DNA from 3 places in the Dickeya chrysanthemi NCPPB 402 genome. Region 1 is predicted to be linked to each of the others. Evidence: predicted binding sites of a transcription regulator. Region 1 holds the regulator's gene; each other region holds the start of a gene.
What was found. The regulator PurR, encoded in region 1, represses purine synthesis genes. The targets are predictions, from matches to a motif close to CANGCAAACGTTTGCNTG.
Positions count from the first base shown of each region.

Region 2: DCH402_RS20285 (nucleobase:cation symporter-2 family protein) is a predicted target of PurR. The motif match lies at 2,953-2,970, and genes of this name have one in related genera.
Region 3: purM (phosphoribosylformylglycinamidine cyclo-ligase) is a predicted target of PurR. The motif match lies at 4,170-4,187, and genes of this name have one in related genera.

Region 1 covers NZ_CM001974.1:2,736,732-2,746,778, forward strand. Annotated here, with positions in the region: gene DCH402_RS12255 (Grx4 family monothiol glutaredoxin) at 1-221, opposite strand, end outside; gene DCH402_RS12260 (C40 family peptidase) at 552-1,520, shown strand; gene cydH (cytochrome bd-I oxidase subunit CydH) at 1,638-1,727, opposite strand; gene purR (HTH-type transcriptional repressor PurR) at 2,116-3,141, shown strand; gene cfa (cyclopropane fatty acyl phospholipid synthase) at 3,561-4,712, shown strand; gene DCH402_RS12275 (riboflavin synthase) at 4,807-5,460, opposite strand; gene DCH402_RS12280 (MATE family efflux transporter) at 5,742-7,115, shown strand; tRNA gene DCH402_RS12285 (tRNA-Val) at 7,277-7,353, shown strand; tRNA gene DCH402_RS12290 (tRNA-Val) at 7,386-7,462, shown strand; partial or broken gene DCH402_RS22010 (IS1 family transposase) at 7,734-8,428, opposite strand; gene DCH402_RS12305 (alpha/beta hydrolase) at 8,567-9,751, opposite strand; gene DCH402_RS12310 (carbohydrate porin) at 9,813-10,047, opposite strand, start outside.
Region 2 covers NZ_CM001974.1:4,570,214-4,580,260, forward strand. Annotated here, with positions in the region: gene spoT (bifunctional GTP diphosphokinase/guanosine-3',5'-bis pyrophosphate 3'-pyrophosphohydrolase) at 1-64, shown strand, start outside; gene trmH (tRNA (guanosine(18)-2'-O)-methyltransferase TrmH) at 71-763, shown strand; gene recG (ATP-dependent DNA helicase RecG) at 763-2,844, shown strand; gene DCH402_RS20285 (nucleobase:cation symporter-2 family protein) at 3,024-4,412, shown strand; gene DCH402_RS20290 (AsmA family protein) at 4,568-6,322, shown strand; gene fabY (fatty acid biosynthesis protein FabY) at 6,383-7,324, opposite strand; gene dtd (D-aminoacyl-tRNA deacylase) at 7,424-7,861, opposite strand; gene yihX (glucose-1-phosphatase) at 7,878-8,480, opposite strand; gene typA (ribosome-dependent GTPase TypA) at 8,701-10,047, opposite strand, start outside.
Region 3 covers NZ_CM001974.1:3,378,562-3,388,608, reverse strand. Annotated here, with positions in the region: gene mglB (galactose/glucose ABC transporter substrate-binding protein MglB) at 1-760, opposite strand, end outside; gene galS (HTH-type transcriptional regulator GalS) at 1,176-2,174, opposite strand; gene purN (phosphoribosylglycinamide formyltransferase) at 2,431-3,069, opposite strand; gene purM (phosphoribosylformylglycinamidine cyclo-ligase) at 3,069-4,106, opposite strand; gene upp (uracil phosphoribosyltransferase) at 4,380-5,006, shown strand; gene uraA (uracil permease) at 5,191-6,480, shown strand; gene hda (DnaA inactivator Hda) at 6,596-7,303, shown strand; gene arsC (arsenate reductase (glutaredoxin)) at 7,313-7,669, opposite strand; gene bepA (beta-barrel assembly-enhancing protease) at 7,684-9,147, opposite strand; gene bcp (thioredoxin-dependent thiol peroxidase) at 9,324-9,791, opposite strand; gene DCH402_RS14840 (glycine cleavage system transcriptional repressor) at 9,794-10,047, opposite strand, start outside.

The DNA of each region.
Region 1 (10,047 bases):
TGCGGGAATGTCGGCCAGTTGGCATATTTAGGCAATTCGGCGCGAATATCCGGGTTCTGCAGGATATCCACATAGGCAAAACGTTCGCCGCACGCCGACAACGCCTGAACCGCCTGGGCAGAAAAACCACAGCTCGGCAGTTTGGGAGAACCTTTCATGTACAGCAGAATCGGGTTTTCAGCGATCTGGCGCTGAATCTTTTCAAGTGTCGTTGTCGTCATTCTATTGCTTCCTCAAGCGCGTGATGAACAGCCCATCAACGGCTGTTCATGTGACTCGCGGCAGACCATGCCATACCGCCTCTGTTGTTTTATATTCTAACGATAGCGACGACCACAAAAAAACGCTATCTTTTGTAAGGTTTTATCCGGTCGACGATATATCAGCATAAGGTAACCCAAATTGACTGATAATTAAGCAGCAAACACCGTTGTTAACGTTTTCTCACTATTTTGTAGTAACATAAGTCTATCTCCCGCTTTTTTATCAGGCCATTTTCGGGAATACTGTAAAGATTGAACGATTGAGGACAACATTCGGTCAGAATTATTATGCGTTTATTTATTACGCTCTTTTTATTATTTTTCAGTAATTTGTTTGCGAATCTGGCGCTGGCTAATCCGCATGGCGCGTCCGCGTTGCCGCGTAAATCGGGTGTAGAAACGGCAAACAAAGCGCTTGATGAGTCCAAAAAAAATAAGGTCGCCAAAAATGCCAATAAAAAAGGTACGGCGCCCTCTCAACAACATGAAAAGACGACCCAAAACGCACCAGCGAAAACGACATCATCCGCTCATGATAAAAGCGCCAAATCTGGTGATAAAAAGCCTGTGACGGCAGCGGCTTCAGCCCACTCTACCGGTAAACCGCAGAAGCAGGAAAAAAGCCCGCCGACTAAAGCGGCAGCCAACAAAACGACGAAAAAAGAGCCGCCTGCTACGGCCAAAAATAACCGTAACGCGCATGAGTCGGTGAGAGTCAAATACTCCCCCAAAAAAGGCAAAGCGGTAATCGCCGAAGAAGATATTGCCTCGGTCTCATCGCACGGTAAAAATAAAAAAGGTAAACAGGACAAGGCCGCGCTGACTATCAGCGCCGCGCACCAAAAACGTTATCAGCATGCCAAGTCAACCGCGATGAATAAGCTGATGAGCCAAATCGGCAAGCCTTATCATTGGGGCGGTGCCACACCGTATTCGGGCTTTGATTGCAGCGGGCTGGTGTATTACGCCTATAAAGATGTGGTGAAAATCCCGATTCCACGCACAGCCAATGAAATGTTCCATTTGCGTGACGCGGCGCCAATTAAGAAAAGCGAACTGGAAAGCGGCGACCTGGTCTTCTTTCGTATCACCAACCGTGGAGCCGCCGATCATGTGGGCGTCTACCTGGGCAATGGCCGATTCATTCAGTCGCCACGCACCGGCGCTGATATCAAGATCAGTAAACTGAGTGAAGATTACTGGCAGGATCATTACGTCGGCGCTCGCCGCGTGGTGACGCCGAAAACCATTCGTTAGGCGCTACACGACTCGACGTAAATACGACAAAAAGGGGCTTAGCGCCCCTTTCTGTTTTCACCGCTGTTTTGCCTCAGGCTGTTGAAACCCGGACATTACGCCGCCGGCGATCCGCTATCAGTTCAATACCGCTGTGAAGCCGAAGATAATGATCACCGCCAGTGCAACCACCGTACTGAACAGCGACATTTTCAGATTCGTATCCATAATATTCTCCTGTATGTGACTGATGATCGCCGTCATCCCATTGTGTATGAATAAAATCCCTCTCTCGGCAGGCAAGAGGAAACACATAAAGTATAGGTTTATTATTACCCAGCCGATATCAAAAAACCGGTTTGCGCATCACAGAGATAACACGAATTGCCTCTTCCACTTTTGCTCTGGATCGGCCAGAATTCGCAGTTTACTGTATACACTGCGTTGGTCGAAGCGTCAGCCCTCCCTTCAAGCTACACACCTCGGCATATCTCCTCCTGAAATGTTGCCTTGTTGTCCGGCAGGAGATGAATTCACGCAGGCAAACGATTAACACCCTATTTTAATGCTGTAACAGACACGTTACTGTCACAGATGAGTTCAGGAGTCGCTTTAGATGGCAACGATCAAAGATGTGGCAAAACGCGCAGGCGTTTCAACCACAACCGTATCACACGTGATCAATAAAACACGTTTCGTCGCCGAAGAGACCAAGGCTGCGGTACGCGCAGCCATCGATGAATTGCATTATTCCCCGAGTGCAGTGGCTCGCAGCCTGAAGGTCAACCACACGAAATCCATCGGCCTGCTGGCTACCTCCAGCGAAGCACCCTATTTCGCCGAGATTATCGAGGCGGTAGAAAACAGCTGCTACGCCAGGGGTTACACGCTAATCCTGTGTAACTCTCATAACAATCAGGATAAACAGCGCGCCTACTTGTCCATGCTGGCGCAAAAGCGTGTCGACGGCCTGCTGGTGATGTGTGCCGAGTACCCACCCGAATTGCTATCCCTGCTGGCGGATTACCGTCATATCCCGATGGTGGTGATGGACTGGGGCGAAGCACAAAACGATTTTACCGATACTATTATTGATAACGCCTTTGCCGGCGGATACATGGCTGGACGTTATCTGATTGAACGCGGTCATCGGGATATCGGTGCCATTCCCGGCTCGCAGGAGCGCAATACCGGTAGCGGACGTTACCTGGGGTTCCTGAAAGCGTTAAAGGAAGCCGACATTTCCCTGCGCGAAGAGTGGGTGGTTCAGGGGGATTTTGAGCCGGAGTCCGGCTATAAAGCCATGCATCAAATTCTGGCCCAAAAACAGCGGCCGACGGCGGTATTCTGCGGCGGTGATATCATGGCGATGGGCGCCATCTGCGCGGCCGACGAACTTGGGCTACGCGTACCGCAAGATATTTCAGTGATCGGTTACGATAATGTGCGTCACTCCCGCTATTTTACTCCAGCGCTCACCACCATTCATCAACCGAAAGAACGTCTGGGGCAGGCGGCATTTTCCATGTTGCTGGACCGCATTACCAGCAAACGCGAGGAAGCACAAACGATTGAAGTACACCCTACTCTGATCGAGCGTCGCTCCGTTGCCGACGGCCCATACCTCGATTATCGTCGTTAATATTCAGACGATTTCGTTATCGCTGCGCGCCCTTGCCGTCAGGCGCTATGCCGCACCGCATATAGCGATAACGCATGTGATGAATACATGACGTATTGTTTCTCCGTGCTACTTTAGCCCGCTGAATCTTGTCGGCGGGTTAAAGCAGTCATACACTTGTCACTATCGCTGACGACAATAACTATGATCAGACGATGTTTTTCAACATAGCGCATCGCCTTACTTTTTCTACCCTGGCAATAATGGCCGTACCGTTTGTCACGAACGGGGTAGATGCCTTTCGTACCGGCTTTTCTCTTATTTTCCTCTGAGACTCTCAGGGATAGACAATGGATGGGGTTCGTTGAACACCCTCCAGCGTGATATTTGTCTGGTTTATTCCTTGTAAACACATTTATCTGACAAGGTAGGGAGAAGTTATGAGTTCATCTTATGTGGAGGAACTGGGTACCCCTCATCATCCCTGGTTCCAAATTGTTAATGAAATGCTATCGACCGCCGACATCGCCATTAACGGCTCACGCCCGTTTGACATTCAGGTAAAAAATCCCTTTATGTACAAACGCATACTGCGCGAAGGCTCGTTAGGTCTGGGCGAAAGCTACATGGATGGCTGGTGGGAGTGTGAGCGGCTGGACATGTTCTTCCACCGAGCGATACGCGTGGGACTGGACAGCCAACTGCCCCACCGCTGGCGCGATACTTTACGAATCCTGATGGCTCGCCTGAGCAATCTGCAGTCCCGCCGTCGGTCCTGGATCGTGGGCAAGGAGCATTACGACCTCGGTAATGATCTTTTCACCCTGATGCTCGATCCCTATATGCAATACTCCTGCGGTTACTGGAAACAGGCTGAAACGCTGGAGCAGGCGCAACAGGACAAGCTGCGCTTAATCTGCGAAAAACTGCAATTGCGTCGCGGCATGACATTGCTGGATATCGGTTGCGGCTGGGGTGGGCTGGCGGAATTCGCCGCACATCACTATGGCGTCAGCGTCACCGGCGTCACCATCTCCCGCGAACAGCAAAAGCTGGCGCAGCAGCGCTGCCGACATCTGGATGTTAACATCCTGCTACAGGACTATCGCGACCTGAATCAACAGTTTGATCGCATCGTTTCCGTCGGCATGTTCGAGCATGTCGGCCCCAAAAATTACAACACCTATTTCCGGGTAGTGAGAAAAAACCTCAAACCTAACGGATTGTTCCTGCTGCACACTATCGGCACCAATGAAACTAACCTGAAAGTTGACGCCTGGATGAACAAGTACATTTTCCCCAACTACTGCCTGCCTTCAGTGCAGCATATCGCCCAGGCCAGCGAGCCCTATCTGGTGATGGAAGACTGGCACAATTTCGGCGCAGACTACGACCGCACACTGATGGCCTGGCATGAACGTTTCCAGCAACACTGGCCAACGTTGTCAGAACGTTATTCCGAACGCTTCCAGCGGATGTTCAGCTACTACCTTAACGTCTGCGCTGGCTCGTTTCGCGCACGTGATATTCAGCTCTGGCAGATAGTATTCAGTGTGGGCGGTGTAGAGGACGGCTTGCGAGTCCCCAGATAATCCTGGCACCCGGCAAATCCACATCCCGATGGCAAAAAACCGGCAGCCTGGCTGCCGGTTTTCATGATGGGAGAACATGTCAGGGAAGAAGTGCTTATTCGCCCTGCTCCGCCTGCGCAGCAGCCTGCTCCTGTTGCTGCGCCTGACGCGCCATGACACGTTCAACCGTATCGATGATGGCCTGAGTTTGCGGGTCGATTTCGATGTTGATGCGGTCGCCCAGACGCTTCTGACCCAGCGTTGTGCGTTGAAGCGTTTCCGGAATCAGATGCACGCAAAAACGACTGCGGGTGACTTCGCCCACCGTCAGACTGATGCCGTCGATACCGATAAATCCTTTGTGCAGCACATACTTCATTTGCAGCTCATCAGACAGCCGTAACCAGATCTGATGATTATTTTCCGACGTCAGAATTTTTACAATCTCCGCCGTACACATAATATGGCCGGACATCACATGCCCGCCGATTTCATCGCCATATTTAGCCGCGCGTTCCACATTGACCCGATCGCCGACGTGAATTTCCCCCAGGTTGGTCAACCGCAGCGTTTCTTTGATCAAGTCAAAACTGACCCGATCGCCGTCGATAGCCGTGACGGTCAGACAACAACCATTGTGTGCTACGGATGCACCCGTTTCCAACCCCGGCAACAGTTCGGGGGGCAGTTGAACGACATGAGTGCGGAAATTGGGTTTTTCATCAACAGACACGACGGTCGCCGTGCCCTGAACAATACCGGTAAACATGGTGTTGATCTTGCCTCCAGATTAGTAATAGGCGTGAACGCGCAACAACAGCGGTATAACCAGACGGACTGGTTCTCGGAAGTGACAACGTTCACTAATGTCAGGCAGTTTGCACCATATCATCAGGAAAACCAAACGGGATCATTCTCGGTCAGTCGATCATTGGTTTACGGTTGGCAAATCGTTACAATACTTCATCTTTTTTCGTATAAATAAAGGATGATTGTCTTTCTCTCCTCCATTAGAGATCTCTCTCCATCCTGCTTTAGGAAGGTGTTTTCGTGCAGAAGTACTTATCAGAGGCCCGTCAGTTGCTGGCGCTGGCTATTCCAGTCATCATCGCTCAAGTCTCGCAAACCTCGATGGGTGTGGTAGATACCATTATGGCGGGCTCTTACAGCGCTACCGATATGGCAGCCGTAGCGGTCGGCACCTCTATCTGGCTACCGGTCATCCTGTTCGGCCACGGTTTACTGATGGCGCTGACGCCGGTGGTGGCGAACCTCAACGGATCCGGACGTCGGGACCGCATCGCGCATCAAACTCAGCAGGCGTTCTTATTGGCCTGCGCCATTTCTCTCCTGACGATGGTGGTACTCTATCAGGGAAAATATGCCATCAACCTGATGAATGACGGCGCGCCGGAACTGGCTGAAAAAGCGATAAAATATCTGCACGCTTTGCTGTGGGGAGCGCCCGGTTATCTGTTCTATCAGGTACTACGCGGCCAATGCGAAGGTTTGTCCAAAACACAGCCCGGTATGGTGATTGGATTTATCGGCCTGTTGATCAATATTCCCATCAACTACATTTTTATCCACGGTAAGCTCGGGATGCCGGAACTGGGCGGTGTTGGCTGCGGGGTAGCTACAGCCTCCGTGTACTGGATAATGATGCTGATGATGGCGGCTTATTCCCGCCGTGCTTACTGGTTAAAAGATATTCGCCGGTACCAAACCCGGTTGCAACCGGACTGGGCTGTACTCAAGCGTTTATCCAGCCTGGGATTGCCTGTCGCACTGGCGCTGCTATTTGAAGTGACGCTATTCGCCATTGTCGCATTGCTGGTGTTGCCGCTCGGCGTCGTGAATGTCGCGGGCCATCAAATCGCCCTCAACTTCAGTTCGCTGATGTTTGTCCTGCCGCTTTCCGTTGGCGTCGCCGCGACTATTCGCGTCGGCCACCGACTAGGAGAAGGTTCGGCAGACGCTGCCCGGGTCGCAGCCCGTACCAGCATCGCGGCCGGCGTGTTGCTGGCGATATGCACAGCCATATTTACCATCACGCTGCGTGAACCTATCGCCATGCTATATAACAAGAATCCGGATGTGGTGGCGATGGCGTCACACCTGATGCTCTTGGCGGCGGTTTATCAAATTTCCGATGCGGTGCAAACCATCGGCAGCGGCGTATTGCGTGGCTATAAGGACACCCGCGCCATCTTCTTTATTACCTTCATCGCTTATTGGCTGCTAGGATTGCCCAGCGGTTACGCGCTGGCGCTCACCGACATACTGATACCACGCATGGGGCCTGCGGGGTTTTGGTGGGGATTCATTATCGGCCTGACCTCTTCCGCCACAATGATGGTATTGCGGATCCGCTGGGTACAGCGTCAATCGCCCGCCCGGATTCTGGCACGAGCCGCACGCTAATGACAGAATGCACAGAGCGCCGAAAAAAGCGGCGCTCTGTCTACAAGCTCGTCAATCAGTGTGATATAGCAGGAATTTTGCGTTTTTCCCCTTGCCAGCAGCCATCCAGACCATTAATATTCGTCCCCGCTGTCACCCTGACAGCAGCTGATAGAAACAATGCGTTCATAGCTCAGTTGGTTAGAGCACCACCTTGACATGGTGGGGGTCGTTGGTTCGAGTCCAATTGAACGCACCATTCTTCAGCGCATCAGCACCAACGCACATATTGCGACCGTAGCTCAGTTGGTTAGAGCACCACCTTGACATGGTGGGGGTCGGTGGTTCGAGTCCACTCGGTCGCACCATATCATGTTCTATAGACGTACACCGATGTCTATAGTGGCTTGAAAAAAAGAAGGTTTTCATCTTCTTTCGTTCCAGTGAAATCTATCGAAACCCACCCAAATCCGGCGATTTTAAGTCCATCTTGAATGCGTGCATTCGAGTCCAGATTGTTGCTGTCAAGCGATACTGCCGGGAACCAGAATCCAGCTCTGACTCGTAATCAGGAGCGATGCTCATGGCACTTTCAGTAGTATATCCGTCAGGTGTTTCACCCAAGGGTGATGCATCCAATTAGTAGAACATGTGTTTTTCGATGAAGGCGCCGATGACTTTTTCGTGGATCTCAACTGAGCGCGAGAAGCAGAGCGTTTTACGAGCCAGCCGCTTAATGCGGGTGCGGAGTGTCAGGTTATTACGCTCAATGCGTTGGGTGAATATTTTGCCGGTCAGATGCTTGTCTTTCGGCACCTCCCGGCCATAGCTGCCCCAGTCATCGCTGGTGATCATGCCGATGTTGAATGGCGTGAGCAGTGCCAGTAGCTCACGGCAGGTTTCATCGGTTCGTGGACCAAAAGTGTAGGCCAGTACACCGCCTGTTTTGGTGTTGTATGCGTACCATAAGCCAGTGCTGCCGGGCTTTACTGCCAACGAAGCTCCATTGCTCATCGAGTTCACAGATAAGCGCCACATCAGCATGGGCGACGGGCGAAGGCGTTATTCGCTTCGGCGCGAGTTTTTTAAAGTACGAATGACGGTGTTAATGCCAATTTTCAACGTCCTGGCGGTATCGCGAACGCCGGCACGTTGAAGGCCATTTTGGTGATTTGCGCTTTAACGCCCGGCTTGCGGGCTTCATAAGCGTAAATGAGCTGAAACACGCGGTGGCAGTCACGCCAGCGAAATCGGTTATAGCCATTAGGGTTCTGACCATGACGGTAAACCTGAGCAGACTGACAACGGGGACAATGAACGCTAACGCTGGCCATGAAAGAACCTCAAAATCAGATTCAACCAATTAGAGGCATCACCGTTTTTTTATGACATTCAACAATAATTAAGCAAGCATACTGATGCAGAAACGGGCAGCCAATCCTGCCCGTTTCCGTACCCGACTTGTGCTGCGGTTATTTAAAGATCTTCTGTACAAATTCGATATACGCCGGACGCCAGACATCCATTTCATGCCCTAAACCGGGATATTGCCGGTAATCGAATTTCACGCCGTTCTGTTCCAGTTGCGCTTTCAAGCCGGCAATATCCTTACCGGTCACGGTATCCTTCTCACCCACCGCCACCGTGAAATTGCGCAATTGCCGATTGATGCCGGCGGCATTGCCCAGTTGCGCGGTGACCTGAGCGTTCGGCACCGTTTCGGTGGTTACGCCGCTGAAGGTTGCCAACCAGCCAAAATGCTCCAGATGGCTCATGCCGGACACCAGCGCCTGATAACCGCCTTGCGACAGCCCGGCCAGCGCCCGGCCGTCTGCATCGCGACGCACGTTAAACCGCCCACTGACTAACGGAATAATGTCATGGATTAACTCACGATCAGCCGCCGCCGCGTTACGCGGGTAGAACGTTTTGCGTCGTTCTTTCGGCGGGAAATCCTCCGGAACCGCCTCGGCGATATCGGTTTCGGTATCCGGAATGACCACCAGCATCGGCGCAATCTTTTTCTCCGCCAGCAGGTTATCCATGATTTGCGGAATCCGACCCTGCGCGACGGCAGAATCACCGGCATCACCAAATCCGTGATAGAAATACAGCACCGGCAGCGGTTTGCCGGTATCGGTATAACCCGGTGGCGTCCAGACAAAGATCTGCCGTTCCGCTTTCAACGACGCCGAATGATAGGTAACGGTACGCAACTCGCCATGCGGCACCGCCCGGGTATCCAGCAGGCTGCCCGGCACCAGAATCATGCTGGTGTTGACCTGACGCTGCGGTTTAGGCAAGGCTGAGCCGGTGTCGATACTGCGAAAACCATCCACATTAAAGAAGTATTCATACAGATTAGGGCGCTGCGGCTCACTGCGCCACGACCAGACGCCCAGATCATTTTTCGTCATCGGATGCGCTACCCAGGTTTCCGGCGTCGCGCCGGTCACCACGCTTACCGCTTTCGCCTCCGGCGCAAACAGCCGGAAAGTAATGCTGTTATCGGCGTTGACCTGCGACAGATAGTGCCGGGTCGCCACATCGGTACGCGGCAGCGCCGGGAGCGTACCTGACGCGGCCAGCGCCGCCAGTGGCGTGGATACGCTCAACGCAGAGAGCAACAGACACAAACAGGTTTTCCTGGTTTTCATTATCGGCCTCTTTTTTATTTATGCAGGGTAAAAACGGGCAGACCGGGGGATAGCGACATCATCACCACCACACCTCAGCCTGAACACCGGCGGTAAATTGATCCTTCTTGCTATCGGCAAAGGTGAACTGGTCCAGTTCGTTATCCAGCACCCGGATATAGGTGCCGTAAAAGCGGATTTCCGGACGGGAAGCCAACATGCTGGTATCCACCTTGATAGTGTGGAACAGCGTGGTTTTGTAGCCGGATTCAGTGAAATACTTGCCAGCCTGATTTTTATTGGTCTGGCTGAAATAA
Region 2 (10,047 bases), 1.8 Mb from region 1:
GAATATTATGCGCAAGATCCGCGTGATGCCGGACGTGATTAAAGTCAACCGTAACCGAAATTAGCCTGTTATGACCCCAGAACGTTATACACGTATCCGCGAGATGCTCAACAACCGTCAGCCTGATCTGACCGTGTGCATGGAGCAGGTGCATAAACCTCACAACGTATCCGCCGTTATCCGTACGGCCGATGCGGTTGGCGTACATCAGGTACATGCAGTATGGCCGACAAGCCGTATGAAAACCCTGGTGTCTACCGCCGCCGGCAGCAATAGCTGGGTACAAGTAAAAACCCACCGCACCATTCAGGACGCCGTCGGCCATCTTAAAATGCAGGGAATGCAAATTCTGGCGACCAACCTGTCTGCCGACGCGGTCGACTTCCGTGATGTGGATTACACTCGACCTACCTGCATCCTGCTCGGGCAGGAAAAAACCGGTATCTCCGCCGATGCGCTGGCGCTTGCCGATCAGGACATCATCATTCCGATGATCGGTATGGTGCAATCGTTAAACGTTTCTGTGGCCTCCGCATTGATTCTGTACGAAGCGCAGCGTCAACGTCAGTTGGCCGGCATGTACCGCCGCGAAGATAGCCCTCTGGATGAAGAAGAGCAGCAGCGCCTGATGTTCGAAGGGGGTTACCCGGTGCTGGCGCGCGTCGCCAAACGCAAAGGACTACCACGCCCACACATTGACCAGACTGGTCAGGTGATTGCCGACGCACCCTGGTGGGCGGCGATGCAATCCACGGAGCAATAATGAATAGCCGCCTGCTGCATACCCAGCCGTTGAGCACCCTTGCCGGCGTCGGGGCCAGCCAGGCGGAAAAACTGGCCCGTCTCGGTCTGGAGACAGTGCAGGATCTATTATTGCACTTGCCATTACGCTATGAAGACCGTACCCACCTTTACCTGATTAACGACCTGCTGCCAGGCATGTACGCCACCGTTGAAGGCGAAGTACTACGCAGCGACATCACCTTTGGCAAACGCCGGATGCTGACCTGCCAAATCAGCGACGGCAGCGGCATGCTCACGCTACGCTTCTTTAATTTTAACGCCGCCATGAAAAATAGCCTGTCGCCGGGTCAGCGGGTGCTGGCATACGGAGAAATACGGCGCGGTAAGCTGGGCGGCGAAATGATCCATCCGGAATACCGGGTGCAGGGCGAAAGCGCGAATGTCGAGCTACAGGAAACCCTGACGCCGGTTTATCCCACTACCGAGGGGGTACGGCAGGCGACGCTGCGTAAACTGACCGATCAGGCGCTGGAACTGCTGGATACCCAGCCGATTGACGAACTGCTGCCCCAGGAAATGCGCCACGGGCTGATTAGCCTGCCGGACGCGTTGCGCACTCTGCACCGCCCGCCGCCGGATGTGAAACTGGCTGAACTGGAGCAAGGGAAACATCCGGCGCAACAACGTCTGGTGATGGAAGAACTGCTGGCGCACCATCTGAGTATGCTGGCGGTGCGTGCTGGCGCACAACGCCACCGGGCACTGGCGCTGGGTACCAAAGACGACCTGAAGCAACAACTGCTGGCTGCGCTGCCGTTCAGCCCTACCGGCGCGCAACAACGGGTGGTGGCGGAAATCGAACAGGATATGAACAAGCCATTTCCGATGATGCGCCTGGTTCAAGGCGATGTCGGTTCCGGTAAAACACTGGTAGCCGCTCTGGCGGCATTGCGGGCCATCGCTCACGGCAAACAGGTGGCGCTGATGGCGCCTACCGAACTGCTGGCTGAACAACATGCGGCCAACTTCCGCCGCTGGTTCGAGCCGCTGGGTATCGAAGTGGGCTGGCTGGCCGGCAAACAAAAGGGCAAGGCGCGGCAAGCCCAGCAAGAGGCCATCGCCAGCGGACAGGTCGCCATGGTGGTCGGCACCCATGCTATTTTTCAGCAACAGGTACAGTTTAACGGCCTGGCGTTGGTGATAATCGATGAGCAACACCGGTTTGGCGTGCATCAGCGGCTGGCGTTGTGGGAAAAAGGCGAAGAACAGGGCTTTCACCCTCATCAATTAATCATGACCGCCACCCCGATCCCCCGTACGCTGGCGATGACCGCTTATGCCGATCTCGACACTTCGGTTATCGATGAACTGCCGCCGGGCCGTACGCCGGTTACGACGGTCGCGATTGCGGATACCCGGCGCGATGACATCATCCAGCGGGTGCACAATGCCTGTCTGCAGGAAGGTCGGCAGGCGTACTGGGTCTGCACCCTGATAGAAGAATCCGAACTGCTGGAAGCGCAGGCGGCCGAAGCCACTTACCAGGAACTGAAAGCGGCGTTACCCGAGCTTGCTGTCGGCCTGGTGCATGGACGAATGAAAGCACAGGAAAAGCAGGCGGTTATGGAGGCATTCAAAACCAATCAGCTGCATCTGCTGGTCGCCACCACGGTGATTGAAGTCGGCGTGGATGTGCCGAATGCCAGCCTGATGATCATCGAAAACCCGGAACGGCTGGGGCTGGCACAGTTGCATCAATTGCGCGGCCGCGTTGGTCGCGGTGCTGTCGCTTCTCACTGCGTGTTGCTGTACAAATCGCCCTTGAGTAAAACAGCGCAAATGCGGCTTCAAGTCCTGCGTGATAGCAACGACGGTTTCGTTATCGCCCAGCGCGACCTGGAAATTCGGGGGCCTGGTGAATTGCTCGGCACCCGTCAAACCGGTAACGCCGCCTTCAAAGTGGCCGATTTACTGCGCGATCAAGCATTAATTCCACAGGTTCAACGGGTATCGCGCCATATCCATGAGCACTACCCGGAACATGCCAGAGCGTTGATCGAACGCTGGTTGCCGGAACGTACCCGCTATACCAACGCCTGAGAATGACTCGCGCGCCTTGTTTTCTTTCGTCTTCGTTCGATTCAGCCTGCCTGTAAAGTCAGCATAGCATTACACTCATGCCTATTCCGGGCGATAAGTAAATCCCATCCCGCAATCGATTGCTTTTACAGTGCAGATGATTAAAATGCGTTTTTTGCCGTTCAGGAGCGCCCACAATCATGAGTCTTTCCACCACCGAGTTACCTCAGGCCGATGCCGCCAAACCGGCTCATAGCGAACTGATTTACCGCCTGGAGGACCGGCCTCCTTTACCGCAAACCCTGTTTGCCGCCTGCCAACACCTGTTGGCGATGTTTGTTGCGGTCATCACTCCGGCACTGCTGATTTGTCAGGCGCTGGGTCTGCCTGCGCAGGATACGCAACACATCATCAGTATGTCACTGTTCGCTTCCGGTCTGGCTTCTATTCTGCAAATCAAAACCTGGGGACCGGTCGGCTCCGGCCTGCTGTCCATTCAGGGTACCAGCTTCAACTTTGTTACCCCGTTGATCATGGGTGGCATGGCGCTGAAAAACGGCGGTGCGGATGTGCCGACGATGATGGCGGCGTTGTTCGGCACGCTGATGCTCGCCTCCTGCACCGAAATTCTGCTGTCGCGTGTTTTGCACCTGGCGCGCCGCATTATTACGCCGCTGGTTTCCGGTATCGTCGTCATGATCATCGGCTTGTCGCTGATTCAGGTTGGCCTGACATCAATCGGCGGCGGTTTTGCCGCCATGAGTAACCATACTTTTGGCGCGCCGAAGAACCTGCTGCTGGCGGCCGTCGTACTGGTCGTCATCATCATCCTGAATCGCCAGCGCAACCCTTACCTGCGCGTCGCATCGCTGGTTATCGCCATGGCTATCGGTTATCTGGCCGCCTGGATGATGGGTATGCTGCCGGAAAGCACCGGCACACCCAATCAGTCGCTGATTAACGTGCCTACCCCGTTGTACTACGGCCTTGGCTTTGACTGGAATCTGTTGATTCCGCTGATGCTGGTATTCATGGTGACCTCACTGGAAACCATCGGTGATATCACCGCTACCTCCGATGTCTCCGAGCAACCGGTCAGCGGCCCGCTCTATATGAAACGCCTGAAGGGCGGGGTACTGGCGAATGGCCTGAACTCCTGCCTGTCCGCCGTGTTCAATACCTTCCCTAACTCCTGTTTTGGGCAAAATAATGGCGTGATTCAACTGACCGGCGTTGCCAGCCGCTATGTGGGTTTCGTGGTGGCATTGATGCTGATCGTACTGGGCCTGTTCCCGGCGGTGAGCGGTTTTGTGCAACATATTCCAGAGCCCGTGTTGGGTGGAGCAACTATCGTGATGTTCGGCACCATTGCAGCTTCTGGGGTCCGTATCGTCTCCCGCGAGCCGCTTAATCGCCGGGCCATTATGATTATCGCGCTGTCGCTGGCCGTTGGTCTGGGCGTCTCCCAACAACCGCTGATTTTGCAGTTCGCACCGGAATGGCTGAAAACGCTGTTGTCGTCGGGCATTGCTGCGGGCGGCATCACAGCAATCGTATTGAATCTGGTCTTTCCTCACGAAAAAGAGTAAGCCGGGCTTCCAGAAATTTTTTGTCTTACGTGATAATAAGGGCCGATGGTGTAACATCGGCCCTTATTTATCGTCTGTAATAAGTTACCTATTGAGACAACAGGATAATTACGGCATAACACCATCATCCCTTGTGACTGGCGCGGACCTAAGCAATGAAACTTATCGGGAAACTTCTTCTCACACTGCTGTTACTGGCGCTGCTGGCTGTAGTGGTGCTGTATGTACTAGCCCAGACGGAATGGGGCGCCAGGCATATCAGTCAATGGGTTAACCAACGTACCGAGTACCAGGCGTCATTCAGAAAAATGGCGCATGACTGGTCGTCCCCTGGTAGCATTCAATTACTGGATGTCAGTTTAGGTCATAAAAATCAACCAATTACACTGGTTGCGCAGCGTATCGCTGTGGGATTTAGCGTACGTCAGATTACGGATCCGCGTCATTTTTCCAGCCTGACGTTGGAAGGCGGCACCCTCAATCTGGGTCAGACGGATTTTACCTTGCCGATTGAAGCGGATGTTCTGCAACTGAAAACCATGGCGCTGCAGGCACAAGACGGCGATTGGCGATTGAAGGGCGAACAGGTAACCGGCGGTATTACGCCGTGGCAGCCAGAGCCAGGCGCTCTGCTGGGTAAGAAAGCCGCTTTCCAGCTCAGCGCAAACGCGTTGTTGCTCAATGACCTGCCGGCAAGCAAAGTCCTGGTGCAAGGGCAGTTTAATAACCGGCAATTGACGCTGGAGAACTTCGGTGCCGATGTGGCGCGAGGCGAACTGACGGGCAATGCCTCCCGGGCAGCGGATGGCAGTTGGTTGGTTAATAATCTGCGGCTGAGCAATGTTCGGTTGCAGACTCGAGCATCAATGGCAGACTTCTGGCAACCGGTGACTCGCCTGCCTGCAGTAACCGTCAATCGCTTTGACCTGATCGATGCCCGTATCGAAGGGCAAAATTGGGCCTTCACTGATTTGGATGTCACCCTGCAAAACGTGACGTTTCGGCAAAATGACTGGCAAAGCGACGACGGTTCGCTGTCATTCAATGCCACCGATATCGTCAACGGCAACATGCATCTGGTCGACCCGATCGTCAGTCTGGATTTGTCGAAACAGGGCGTGAATATCAAACAGTTTTCTACCCGCTGGGAAGGCGGTCTGTTGCGTACCAGCGGTAGCTGGCTGCGCAGCAACCAGCGACTAACGCTGGACGAATTGGTCGTAGCAGGCATGGAATACACACTGCCGGCAGACTGGCGTCAACGTTGGCAACAAACGCTGCCCGACTGGCTGGCAGAGGTGGAGCTGCGGAAATTCAGCGCAAACCACAACCTGCTTATCGATATCAACCCGGATTTTCCCTTCCAGCTTACCGCGCTGGACGGTTTCGGTAACAATCTATTGCTGGCGCGCAACCACCAGTGGGGCGTATGGCAAGGCGCACTTAACCTGAACGCCAGCGACGCCACCTTCAATAAAGTCGATATTCGTCGCCCATCATTGGCGTTAAACGCCAATGACAACCAAATCTCGCTGACGGATTTGAGCGCGTTTACTCAAAGTGGCCTGCTGGAAGCCAGAGCAGTCATTGCACAGCAGCCTGCCCGAACTTTCACGCTGGACCTGACCGGCAAAGCCGTAGCGTTCGATGTTCTGACCCGTTGGGGTTGGCCGGTTCCCGCCACTGCGCCCACCGGCAACACCAACCTGCAGTTACACCTGAACGGCCGGCTGGAAACGGCAAGCCCGCTGAAACCGACACTCAACGGTACATTGCAAGGCATCGATAGCGCCGGGCACACCATCAGCCAGGCCATGCATCAGGGAACGGTGGCGGAGAGTACGCCCGCGGCAGCCCCCACGCCCACAGTACCTGCGACACCGCCGTCTGCGCCGGTTGAACAACCTTAAGCACAAAATAAACAGCCACCGTCATGGTGGCTGTTTCATATTCATACCCGGTTTTCAGAGTTAGCGAATCGCGGAGCCACCTTGCTCCAGCAATTCATTCTGATCTGGCGGCAGCACAATGTAGATGCCTTCAAATACCGCACCTTTTTTATCATTGCCAAACAGCTCCACCTGTAACTGTACCCGCGCTTTGCGTCCACGCGCCAGCCGGTCCAGATCGCCGCTCAGCGATCCTAAATCCGCCACTGCACTGGGGCGCCCGGTTACCGGCGTGCTGTAGCGAATATGCGCATCCGCCAGAATAATGGTGCCGCCCAGTTGCCGTTCACGCAGCAGCAACCAGATAAGCCCCCACCCGGTAAGCGTCGCCAGCGAAAACATACTGCCGGCAAACAGCGTATGATGCGGATTCTGGTTCCCCGTTTCCGGCATGGTGGTAATAAACTTCTGCCCGGTGTACTGACTGATGCGTACCCCCATCTTTTCACTCAACGGGATATGGTTGTACCACGCTTGCTGTAACTGACCACACCAGTCCGGACGATGCAGAATATCATCCAGCGTGGCCACCGGCTTAATCATCAAAAAGTGGCGCACCGGCGTCGTCATCGGCGTGGTAATTTCCCCCTGATTCACAAAACCAAGACGGGAGAAAAACGCCATCGCATCCTCACGGGCGCTACATACCACCCGCTTTACGCCTTCCTGACGCGCCACCGATTCCAGCGCCATTGCCATCAGCGTACCAAGCCCTTTGCGCTGAACATCAGGATGAACGGCCAGAAAACGTATCGATGCTTCATTGTCGGCATTGATTGAGAGACGGCCAACCGCCACCAAATTACCTTGCCCATCAACGATGGTTTGATGGTGAGCCAGCGCATCATAGGCATCACGCTCGGAGCCTAGCGGCTGATGCAGCGGTTTACGCAACATTTCCCAGCGGAACTGGTAATAAGCATCCAGCTCTTCAGCGCTTTCCGGTACTCTCAGGTAGTACATAACCGCCCCTCTCAACGCATACTTATTATTACAGCTTAACGTCAGCTTACATCCGCAACCAGACTATACCTACCGTTAGGGCTATACCTACCGCCAGGACTATACCTGCAGCCAAAAAGTGACAGGCCCGTCGTTCACCAGAGAGACCTGCATATTCGCCGCAAAACGACCGGTTTCCGTCGTCAGGCCATGCTCGCGACACTGACCAACAAAATACTGATACAACCGATCGGCTTCTGCCGGGGCGGCACCACGGGAAAAACTGGGACGCATACCCTTTTGCGTATCCGCCGCCAGCGTAAACTGCGACACCACCAGCAAACTACCGCCGACTTGCTGTACGTTCAGGTTCATCTTGTCGTTATCATCGCCAAAAATCCGATAGCCGATCACCTTTTCACATAATCGGGTCGCTTTTTGTTCGTCATCGCCTTGCTCTACGCCCAGCAACACCAACAATCCACGGTTAATCTCTCCAACACTCTTCCCTTCCACCGCCACACTAGCGGAAGATACTCGCTGAATTAATGCGATCATAACGACCTTACGACTCCTACTTGAAAACCTGGCTGGCAAAAAAATCCGGCACGACCTGCCGATCGCTCACTAAAATAGAGCGGATGCCTAACGCGTTAGCCGCATCCACATTCGCGGCGTTGTCATCAAAAAAGACCGCGTCACTGGCATCAAAACCCTCTTCGCGCAAAACATGATGGTAAATCGCCGCTTCCGGTTTACGCAGGCCGATATCCTGCGACAGATAAAGCCGGTCTGCAGCTTGCTGTACTTCGGGGTATTCATCCGGCCAGAACTGACAATGCAGGCGATTGGTATTGGAGAGTATTACCACGCGATGCCCTTCCTGCCTCAAACGATGCATGATCTCGATCACATCTTTGCGTACACCAATGAAAATGGCCTGCCAACCGGTCGAAAACTGCTCAAAGCTGAGCGAAATTCCCAGTTCATGGCACAACCGCGATGCAAACTCTTCATCGCTGATTTCACCGCGCTCATGCAGCGCAACGGTATGCCCCAACTCAAAGCGCTTACGCAGGGCCGCCAGCGGTGCGCCGCTCAGATTGCTCCACACCCCCAGTACACGATTGAAATCGATATCGATTACGACGTTACCTAAATCAAAGATATACAGCATGTGTCCTCCAGAATGACCAGTAGGTTTTCACTGTAGCGAGAAAAATCCGTGCTGAACAGGGAGGATAAGCAGGATCATAATAAGGTCAAAAATAGTGCAAATTTGGGTGAAGGCAGGAAACGGAAGTCCGAAAAAAACAAAGGCCCCAAATTGGGGCCTTATTGCAAGGCGGCTTCGGTACTCTGCCTCACCCGCCTGAAATATCAATAAAAATAACGAATTACTCGTCCTTGGCGGAACGGTTCGCACGACGACGATCGTTTTCCGTCAGATGACGTTTACGCAGACGGATAGAGGTCGGCGTTACTTCAACCAGTTCGTCATCATCGATGAACTCCAGCGCCTGCTCCAGCGACATTTTCACCGGCGGCACCAGCACGGTAGCTTCGTCGGTACCGGAAGCACGCATGTTGGTCAGTTTCTTACCGGTCAGGCAGTTAACCGTCAGGTCGTTGGAACGGGTATGAATACCGATGACCTGGCCTTCGTACACTTCAGCGCCGTGGCCCAGGAACAGCTTACCGCGATCCTGCAGACTGAACAGCGCATAGGCAACCGCTTTACCCTGCCCGTTGGAGATCAGCACGCCGTTCTGGCGCTGGCCGATTTCACCCGGACGGATGTCATCGTAGTGACTGAAAGTGGAGTACAGCAGACCAGTACCAGAGGTCATGGTCATGAATTCGGTACGGAAGCCGATCAGACCACGGCTCGGGATCACGTAATCCAGACGTACGCGACCTTTGCCGTCCGGGATCATGTCGCGCATTTCGCCTTTGCGCAGACCCAGCGCTTCCATCACCGAGCCCTGATGCTGCTCTTCGATATCCACGGTTACCTGTTCGAACGGTTCCTGACGGCGGCCGTCGATGGTACGGAAGATAACTTTCGGGCGGGACACCGCCAGTTCGAAACCTTCACGACGCATGTTCTCGATCAGAACGGACAGGTGCAGCTCACCACGACCAGATACGCGGAACGCGTCCGGATCTTCCGTTTCTTCTACACGCAGCGCCACGTTATGCACCAGCTCTTTACGCAGACGATCCAGAATCTGACGTGACGTCACGTATTTGCCTTCCTTGCCGCAGAACGGCGAGGTGTTAACGCAGAAATACATGGTCACGGTAGGTTCGTCTACCGACAAGGCCGGCAGCGCTTCCACGCAGGACGTATCGCAGATAGTGTCGGAAATGTTCAGTTCACCCAGACCGGTGATGGCAATAATATCGCCTGCTTCCGCCAGTGAACTTTCAATACGCTGCAAACCCAGGTGGCCCAGCACCTGGCTCACTTTACCGTTGCGTACTTTGCCTGCGCTGTCGATGATGCTGACCTGCTGGTTCGGTTTCACCACGCCGCGTTTAATACGGCCGATACCGATAACGCCAACATAGTTGTTGTAGTCCAGCTGGGAGATCTGCATCTGGAACGGACCGTCGAGGTCGACATTCGGCGCTTCAACGTGTTTCACGATGGCTTCAAACAGCGGGGTCATGTCTTCGGCCATATCGTTATGGTCCAGACCGGCAATACCGTTCAACGCGGACGCATAAACAATCGGGAA
Region 3 (10,047 bases), 640 kb from region 1:
GAATGCTGCTCTTGTTGTGGGCTTTCAGCGCTTCGACTGCACCCATCGCCATTGCGTCATTGTTGGCGATCAGCACTTCAATCTTGTTGGCGTTAGGGCCGGACATCCAGGCGTCAACCTTGTCTTTGGCCATCGCGGTATCCCACATGGCGGTGTCCATCTGCAACTGCTGGACTTTCGCCCCTTCTTTGGTCAGGGTGTCTACCACATATTTGGTACGGGCTTCGGCATCCGGATGACCCGGCTCGCCTTTCAGCAGCGCGTACTGAATAGTGCCGTCTTTATTCAGATCCCAGGAGGCGTTCGCTTTCCAGTGTTTGGCGATCAACTGGCCCTGAATGATGCCGGACTCTTTGGAATCGGTACCGACGTAGTAGGCTTTATCGTAGCTGGCCAGAACTTTCGCATTCGGTTCTTTGTTGAAGAACACCACCGGCACGTCGGCGGCTTTCGCTTTCTGCACCACGATGGCGGCAGCAGCCGGGTCAACCAGGTTGATAGCCAACGCTTTCACACCTTTAGCCAGCAGCACGTCTACCTGATCGTTCTGTTTGGATTGGTCGTTCTGCGAGTCGTTCATCAGCAGTTCAACGCCACCCAGGGCCTTGGCTTCTTTTTCAATATCCTTGCGCACCATCGACATGAAGTTGTCGTCGTATTTGTAGATAGTGACGCCGATACGGGTATCCGCGGCATGGGCGGTAGCTCCGAACATCATGCTGGCAACCAGGGCGGTGAGAGTGAAAACCTTCTTATTCATGATATCTCCGGGTTTATGCAGGGTAGTTCTCAGTCCGGCCGCACAACGCAAGGTAGACGTAGTACGGCAGTCAGTTAGTCGTCATCAGTGGCGGGTAACGCCAGCCTGATGGAGTTTGCAGGCATGGCCCGCTTAAAAGCCTGACTTCCCTGTTTTCAGACAATGCTCGCTGGTTTGGCGACGTTGCCTGGTAATACATCCTGAAACAAACAACATGCTGAAACCGATATTGTGAACGTTTTCGCCAAGGCGGCCGCCCAGCTAATTGACTGATTAGCTGCCGTATTACAAGGCGTCCGGCCTACGCAGTACGCCCTCATCATAGAGAGCGCAATGTTAATTAACTGTGAATTTACTCACAAATTGAAAGCGGTTACATGGATGATTTGAAAGAATTAGTGACCGCTTCCACATTTTAGCGCGTGGCCACCGAATGCCGCCGTACCAGCGTCGGCATGAAACAGTGTCTGGCCGTTGGATCCAGCAGGCCGGCCGCCCCTTTCAACGCTAGCTCCGTAGCGATTTTCGCCATAGAAATAATAGGGTAGCGGATGGTGGTCAGGCGTGGATCGGTGTAACGGGAAATAGGGATATCGTCGAAACCGATCACCGAAAACCGCTCCGGCACCGGAATGCCATTATCTTTTAGCGCCATCAGCGCGCCGGCCGCCATGCCGTCGTTGTAGGCGAACACGGCGGTCAACTGCTGGTTACGCCCCAGCAGTTCCACCATCGCCGCTTCACCGCCTTGCAGGTCGGGCTCGCCGCCGGCTACCCACTCGTCGGGGGCTTCGATACCGTGTTCCTGCAATGCCTGTCGCCAGCCGGTGAGTCGTTCCGTTACGTCTTCTATCGGGTGGCTGGAGCGGAGATAACCAATGCGCTGATGCCCTTGCTGCAACAACATGCGGGTCGCCATCATGGCGCCGCTGACGTTGTCCAGACAGACGCAGCGGTGCGGGTAATCTGGCAGCAGCCGGTTGATCAGCACCATGCCGGGAACTTGATCCATAAACGCCGCTAATTCCTCGTCGGATAAGGCTTTGGCATGCACGATCAGCGCGTTGCAGCGCTGGCGTATCAGCACTTCAATAGCATGCCGTTCCTTTTCTTCCTGATGATAGGAATTGTTAATCAGTACATGCTTTTGCAGCCGCTGCGCCACCGTATCCACCGCTTTGACCATCGCGCCGAAGAACGGGTCCGACACGTCCATCACCACCACGCCGATAGTGTCGCTGACCTGCGATGCCAGCGCTTGCGCATTGGCATTCGGGCGATAGCCCAATTGCTCGACCGTTTGCAACACCAGCTCGCGCGTTTGCTGGGTGACCGCATTGTTGTTATTGAGCACACGGGAAACCGTGGCAATGGAAACGCCCGCCTGACGCGCGACATCACGGATGGTAATCATGCATACTCACCACAGAAGAAAAAGTTCACGGGGCGCCCTCTGACACTCAAGCTGTTCGGGCCTATTCTGTCAGGCGTTATGGAGAGACTGCGTGAGTCAGGTCACAGTGATGAAAGCGGTTACATACAATTCCGTAACCTTTGTGACGAAGGTCATTATCCAGAAAAAAAGAGATCGGCCCGGGATGGACGCGTTATGAACAGATGAGCGGAATAACGCCCCGGTAATGCGATGCGCCGGGGCGAGAGGGTGGTCTTTATTCGGCGGCGTAACCGCCGGGAGGAACAACCTCGCCGTCGAGCCAGGCTTGATGGTCGCGCAACGCCAAACGTCCGGCCAGAAACCAACCGACGACCAGCGGATAGATGCTGTGCTCCTGCGTTTGCACCCGTTCCTGAATATCCTGCTCGGTATCACCGGGGAAAATCGGCACTCTGGCTTGCAAGATAACCGGGCCGCCGTCCAGTTCTTCGGTCACGAAGTGTACCGACGTGCCGTGCTCGCTGTCGCCGTTTTCCAGCGCCTTGCGATGGGTGTGCAGACCGGGATACTTCGGCAGCAGCGACGGGTGGATATTCAGCATTTTGCCGAGGAAACGAGCGACGAATCCGGCGCTGAGGATACGCATGTATCCGGCCAGCAGCACCACATCGGGTTGATATTTCTCGATTTCGATTGCCAGCGCCTCATCAAAATCGGCTCGGCTGGCGTAATCGCCGGGCAGCAACGCATGGGTAGCGATGCCGGCGTCACGGGCGCGTTCCAACCCGAACGCATCGGGATTGTTACTCAGCACCGCAGTGATTCGCCCGGCAAGACGTCCATGCTGGCAGGCGTCAATCAACGCCTGCAGATTACTCCCCTGACCAGAAATCAGGACGACGATGTTTTTCATCACTGAATGACCACGGTTTCTCCGCCGTCGGTGCGGGTAATGACACCGATTTTCCAGGCGGTTTCACCATTGCCGTTGAGGTGTTCGATGGCTTTATCCGCCAGGTCGGCCGGCAGAGCAATGATCATGCCTACGCCGCAGTTAAACGTGCGGTACATTTCGTGGCGGCTGACGTTGCCGTTTTGCTGCAACCATTGGAATACCGGCGGCCACTGCCAGCTGGATTCATCAATGGTCGCCTGCATACCTTCCGGCAGTACGCGCGGAATGTTTTCCCAGAAGCCGCCGCCGGTCAGGTGGGAAATGGCGTGTACGTCCACATTTTCGATCAGCGACAGCACGGATTTAACGTAGATTTTAGTCGGCGACAGCAGATGGTCAGCCAGCGGTTTGCCATCCAGTTGCACCTGTTCCGGATTAGCACCACTCACTTCAAGAATTTTGCGAATCAGCGAGTAACCGTTGGAGTGCGGGCCGCTGGAGGCCAGTGCGATCAACGCGTCGCCTTCGCGTACTTTGCTGCCGTCGATAATCTCGGCTTTCTCGACCACGCCGACGCAGAAACCGGCTACGTCGTAATCGTCGCCGTGGTACATGCCGGGCATTTCAGCGGTTTCGCCGCCGACCAGCGCACAGCCGGATTGTTTGCAGCCTTCGGCGATACCGGTGATAACGCGAGCTGCGGTGTCCACATCCAGCTTACCGGTGGCGTAATAATCCAGGAAGAACAGCGGCTCGGCGCCTTGTACCACCAGGTCGTTGACGCACATCGCCACCAGGTCGATACCAATCGTATCGTGACGTTGCAGGTCCATCGCCAGACGCAGTTTAGTACCCACCCCATCGGTACCGGAAACCAGTACCGGTTCGCGGTATTTTTGCGGTAAGGCGCACAGGGCACCGAAACCGCCCAATCCACCCATAACTTCCGGGCGACGGGTCTGTTTCACTACACCTTTGATACGGTCTACCAATGCATTGCCAGCATCAATATCCACGCCTGCGTCTTTATAGCTGAGAGAGGTTTTATCGGTCACTGCGGAAGTCCCCACGGAGGTTACGATTGGTTTAAAAAATGGAGCGCGCTAATTCTAGCAGCGTAAGCAAACGTTTGCGAGCGGTGTCTTTCGCCTGTGGCGGTTTCGTCGGCACAGGGCGACGGCCGTTGTCGGCGGGGTAGCGGATTGACGGCGATAATTTCCGTTTTTGCTTGATTTGGATCAGACTTGAATCTATGGCGTACATTTGAAAAAGCGGTATAATCCCGCGATTTTTTTGGCCGTCCACTGCCGATGGGGAGTAAAAAAGTAATGAAAATCGTCGAGGTGAAACACCCGCTCGTCAAACATAAACTAGGTCTGATGCGCGAGCACGATATCAGTACCAAGCGTTTCCGTGAACTGGCGTCTGAAGTCGGCAGTCTGCTGACATACGAAGCCACCGCCGATCTGGCGACGGAAAAAGTGACCATCGAAGGCTGGTGCGGTTCGGTTGAAGTCGACCAAATCAAAGGTAAAAAAATTACCGTCGTACCGATTCTGCGTGCCGGCCTCGGCATGATGGAAGGGGTGCTGGAAAACGTACCGAGTGCGCGCATCAGCGTGGTGGGGATGTACCGCGACGAAAAAACGCTGGAGCCGGTGCCCTATTTTCAGAAGCTGGCGTCCAATATTGATGAGCGTATGGCGCTGGTCGTTGACCCGATGCTGGCGACCGGCGGGTCGATGATTGCCACTATCGATCTGCTGAAGAAAGCGGGTTGCCGCAGCATCAAGGTGCTGGTACTGGTGGCGGCGCCGGAAGGTATCGCCGCGCTGGAAAAAGCGCACCCGGATGTGGAGCTGTATACCGCGTCGATCGACAAGGGCCTCAATGAACACGGCTACATTATGCCGGGCCTGGGCGATGCAGGCGACAAGCTGTTTGGTACCAAGTGATAGCCGGCCGACTGTAGAGTCGGCTTTTTTTTTGCGTATGAACCGCCCGTTTCTGACTTAACGGATTGTCCCTGCGCATTCCACGGATGGCGAGATTTTTTCAGCGTCGATGGAAAGTGGTCGACGCTGAACTTTCTGCCGGGGTTCCCGGTATTTTTCAGTCTGAGACACAGAGGAAAACACGATGACTCGTCGCGCCATCGGCGTCAGTGAACGCCCCCCGCTTTTGCAAACGATACCGCTGAGTTTCCAGCATCTGTTCGCGATGTTCGGCGCCACCGTACTGGTGCCGATCCTGTTCAAGATCAATCCGGCGACGGTACTGCTGTTCAACGGTATTGGTACGCTGTTCTATCTGTTTATCTGTAAAGGAAAAATCCCGGCGTATCTGGGGTCCAGTTTTGCGTTTCTTTCGCCGGTATTTTTGCTGTTGCCGCAGGGATATGAAGTGGCGCTGGGCGGTTTTATTCTGTGTGGCGCGCTGTTTTGTCTGGTGGCGTTGCTGGTGAAAAAAGTCGGAACCGGCTGGCTGAACGTGATTTTCCCGCCGGCGGCGATGGGCGCGATTGTGGCGGTGATCGGGCTGGAGCTGGCGGGCGTGGCGGCCAACATGGCAGGGCTGCTGCCGGCTACGGGGACGGAGATGGACGGCAAAACCGTCACCGTCTCGCTGGTGACGTTGGTGGTCACGGTGCTGGGTTCCGTCTTGTTCCGTGGTTTTCTGGCGATTATTCCGATCCTGATCGGGGTTCTGGTGGGGTATGCGCTCTCTTTCGCGATGGGCATGGTGGATTTGACGCCGATCGTTCAGGCGCACTGGTTCGCCTTGCCGACTTTTTATACGCCGCGCTTTGAGTGGGTGGCGATGTTGACGGTGTTGCCGGCCGCACTGGTGGTGGTGGCCGAGCACATTGGTCATCTGGTGGTGACCGCCAATATCGTGAAGAAGGATTTGATGCGCGAACCGGGTCTGCACCGTTCGTTGTTCGCCAACGGCGTCTCTACCATGTTGTCCGGTTTCTTTGGTTCCACCCCGAACACGACATATGGCGAGAATATCGGCGTGCTGGCGATCACCAGGGTTTACAGTACCTGGGTTATTGGCGGGGCGGCGGTGATTGCGATTCTGCTCTCCTGCGTCGGTAAGCTGGCGGCGGCAATCCAGGCGGTGCCGGTTCCGGTGATGGGCGGCGTGTCGCTGCTGCTGTACGGCGTTATCGCCGCATCCGGTATTCGGGTGTTGATTGAATCCAAAGTGGATTACAACAAGGCGCAGAACCTGATCCTGACGTCAGTGATCCTGATCATTGGCGTCAGCGGCGCGAAGATCCATCTGGGTGCGGTCGAACTGAAAGGGATGGCGCTGGCCACCGTGGTTGGGGTCATTCTGAGTGTGGTGTTCCGCGTTATCAGCCTGTTCAACAAGGAGGAAGAGGTGATTGATGCGGCGGATGAGCGAACTTCCGCACAATAATTTACCGGCCCGTCGGCATGTTGGCGGGCAATGCGGCGAACCGGCGGTCTGCCGGTTCAATCGCAAAAGGTTTCTATGCTAAACTTGTCCCGTTTTCCTGCCTGTTTGGTTTGAGGTGCTTCTGAACACACCGGCACAGTTATCATTGCCACTCTACTTACCCGATGACGAAACTTTCGCCAGTTTCTATCCGGGAGAAAACACGTCTCTGCTGGCTGCCATTCACACGACGCTGGATCAGGAACACGGCAGCTACATCTATTTTTGGTCACGCGAAGGCGGTGGACGTAGCCACTTGTTGCATGCCGCCTGTGCAGAGTTATCGCGTCTCGGCCGTGCGGTCGGTTATGTCCCGCTGGATAAACGCGCCTATTTCGTTCCGGATGTGTTGGAAGGCATGGAACAGCTGGCGTTGGTGTGCATCGATAATATTGAGTCGATAGCCGGCGACGAGGTGTGGGAAATGGCGCTGTTTAATCTCTACAACCGTATTCAGGAAGGCGGGCGCACCCGGCTGCTGATCACCGGCGATCGTCCGCCGCGTCAGATCAATCTGCAACTGGCTGATTTGGCCTCGCGTCTTGATTGGGGGCAGATCTACCGGCTGCAGCCGCTGTCGGATCAAGAGAAGGGCGAAGCGCTACAGCTACGCGCCCGGTTGCGCGGTTTTGAATTGCCGGAAGACGTTAGCCGTTTTCTGCTGAAACGGCTGGATCGGGAAATGCGTACCCTGTTTATGACGCTGGACCAACTGGACCGCGCCTCCATTACAGCACAGCGTAAACTGACGATTCCTTTCGTCAAAGAGATCCTCGGGCTGTAATCCGGCCCGTCACAGAATATCCAGCACTTGCTCCGGCGGGCGGCCGAGTTTAGCGCGGCCGTTGGCAATCACAATCGGGCGTTCAATCAGTTTCGGGTGAGTGACCATCGCTTCGATTAATTGAGCCTCGGTCAGGTTGTCGTCGTCCAGATTCAACTCCCGGTACAGATCATCTTTGCGGCGCATCAGCTCGCGCGCGCCGGCAAACCCCAACTGTGTTATCAACTGGCTGAGCGTAGCGGCATCCGGCGGCGTGTCCAGATACAACACCACTTGCGGTTCTATGCCTTGTTGCTGCAGCAAGGCCAGCGTTTCACGGCTCTTGGAACAGCGCGGATTATGATAAATGGTTACCGATTGACTCATTCCTTTCACCTTTTTCAAGATTTTTCATAAGGATGGAAACGTTGCTGTAGCGCACGAAGCTGATCGATGCGGGCATCGTAGCGGGCCTGATCGAGACTGCCGAGCTTACTTTGCGAGCTGGCGTTGCTCAGCAAGCGAATAGCTTGATCCAGCTTCCCGGTCAGCGCCAGGCTTTCCGCCCGTGACGCCAGTTCTTCGCTGCGCATATTCTGTGCGGCACAAGCCTGCGCCAGTAAATCCCAGCCGTTTGAATCGTCGGGATGGGCGTATGTGTATTTACGCAGAATGCGGATAGCATCGGCCGACTTGCGGCTTTCCACCATCGCATTCGCCAGATTGAGCTGCAACACCGGGTTGTCTTGCGCATCCGGCACTTTCTGCAAACGGGCGGCGGCCTGGTCGGCGCGCTGTTGGCCGATATCGATATCGGTCATCAAATCAAGAAACCAGGGGTTTGACGGCGACTTATCCAGTAACGGCTGGAGCGTGGCGCGTGCGTCATCGTATTTCTTGGCCTGATAAGCGCGAATGGCGCGCCCATATTGCGCCGCCTGTTGCTCACGTGCGTTGCCTTTAGCCCAATTATCCAGTAGCGCGGCGCCGTACGGGTTGTCTTGTGAACCATACATCCCCAATACGCGCGCCTTGGCGAACAAAAAATCTTGCGAAGAGTGCACCGGCGTCGATTTCATCTGGTTGGCGCGATTGCGGGCGTCCGACAGCCGGCTTTCCGGCAACGGGTGCGTCAGCAGCATCTCCGGTGGTTTGGTGGCGTAACGCGAGGCGTCTGCCAGCCGTTGCAGGAAATTAGGCATTGCCTGCGGGTCGAACCCGGCGCGTTGCAGTACCTGAATCCCGATGCGATCCGCTTCCTGTTCATTGGATTGGGTAAAACTGATGACGCTTTGCTGCGCCCCTGCCAGCGTCCCGCTGAGTGCGGCAAAACCTGCCTGTGGGTTGGCCATCGCCAGTAGCAATGAGCCGAATGCGCCGGCCCAGGCCAGAGGCGCGCTGGCTTTCTGCGCTTCCATCGCGCGAGCCAGATGGCGCTGAGTGACGTGGGATATTTCGTGCGCCAGTATCGAGGACAGCTCGCTTTCATTTTCTACATGACGGAATAGCCCGGAATGCAGCACCACATTGCCGCCGAAGAAGGCGAAGGCGTTGATTTCGTCGTTATTAACCAGGAAGAAATGGAACGGCGTACGCACGGAGTCGGCGGATTTAACCAGCCGTCCCCCCAACTGATTGATGTATTGCAACAGCAGCGGGTCATTAATCAACGGTGCGCCTGCGCGTAGCTGGCGCAGGTAAAAATCTCCCATCACCAGTTCCTGATTAATACTGAGCGTGCCGCCGGCGGTGGTGCCGATATCCGGCAGCGTGTCCTGGGTCGTGGCCGGGAATCCCTGAGGACTTGCGCTTAGCAGCGCGCCTGCCAGCATGGCAATGACCGTCTGTTTGAACCGAGAGGACATAACGAATACAACCTTTCGAACAGCCTGAAAGAATGGTCATCATCTTAGCCAGCGACGGCACACAATGAAACACGAACAGGGGAAAAAGGCGACTTAACAACGGAAAATGCGGTATGAAAAACGGTTTGCCGACGCATCGAATAACGCGTCGGCAATTAATCAGGCGTGGAAAAGCGTCAGGCGCCCTTCAGGTAATTCAGCACGATATCGTGGTGATTACTGGTTTTGAAATCATCGAAGACTTTTTCGATGTGACCTTCAGCATTGATCAGAAAACTAACGCGGTGAATGCCGTCATAGGTTTTTCCCATAAAGTTTTTTTCACCCCAGACGCCGAACTGTTCCGCTACCTGGTGATCTTCGTCGGCCAGCAGGGTAAAGTTCAGCAGTTCTTTTTCCGCAAAACGGGACAGTTTTTCCGGCTTATCGGTGCTTACCCCCAGAACCTCAACGCCGAATTTCTTCAGCTCGTCCATGTTATCGCGAAGCCCACAGGCTTGCACGGTGCAACCTGGCGTCATGGCCTTGGGATAGAAATACACCAACACCCGTTGTCCCTGGAAGTCGGCCAAATTAACTTGTTCGCCATCCTGGTCGGGCAAGCTAAATTTCGGTGCAATATCACCGGCTTTCAGTGTGGTCATCACTACTCTCCATCTTTCTCTTCGTGCTGTGGATAGTTCACAACGCTAATACTGCCTTGTGCGTGCAGTTCTGTACATAGCTGATAAAAGGCCGGCTCAATAATTGAACCCGCCAACGCCGCCGGGCTGTGCGCCGTAATCTGGATGTACAGTTGCGGCGGCATATCGCCATCGGCGGGGCGGGTTTTGGAGACCAGCTCAGCGATGTTCATTTGATGGGAATCGAACAGATCAGTAAAGCGTTCGATGATGTGTG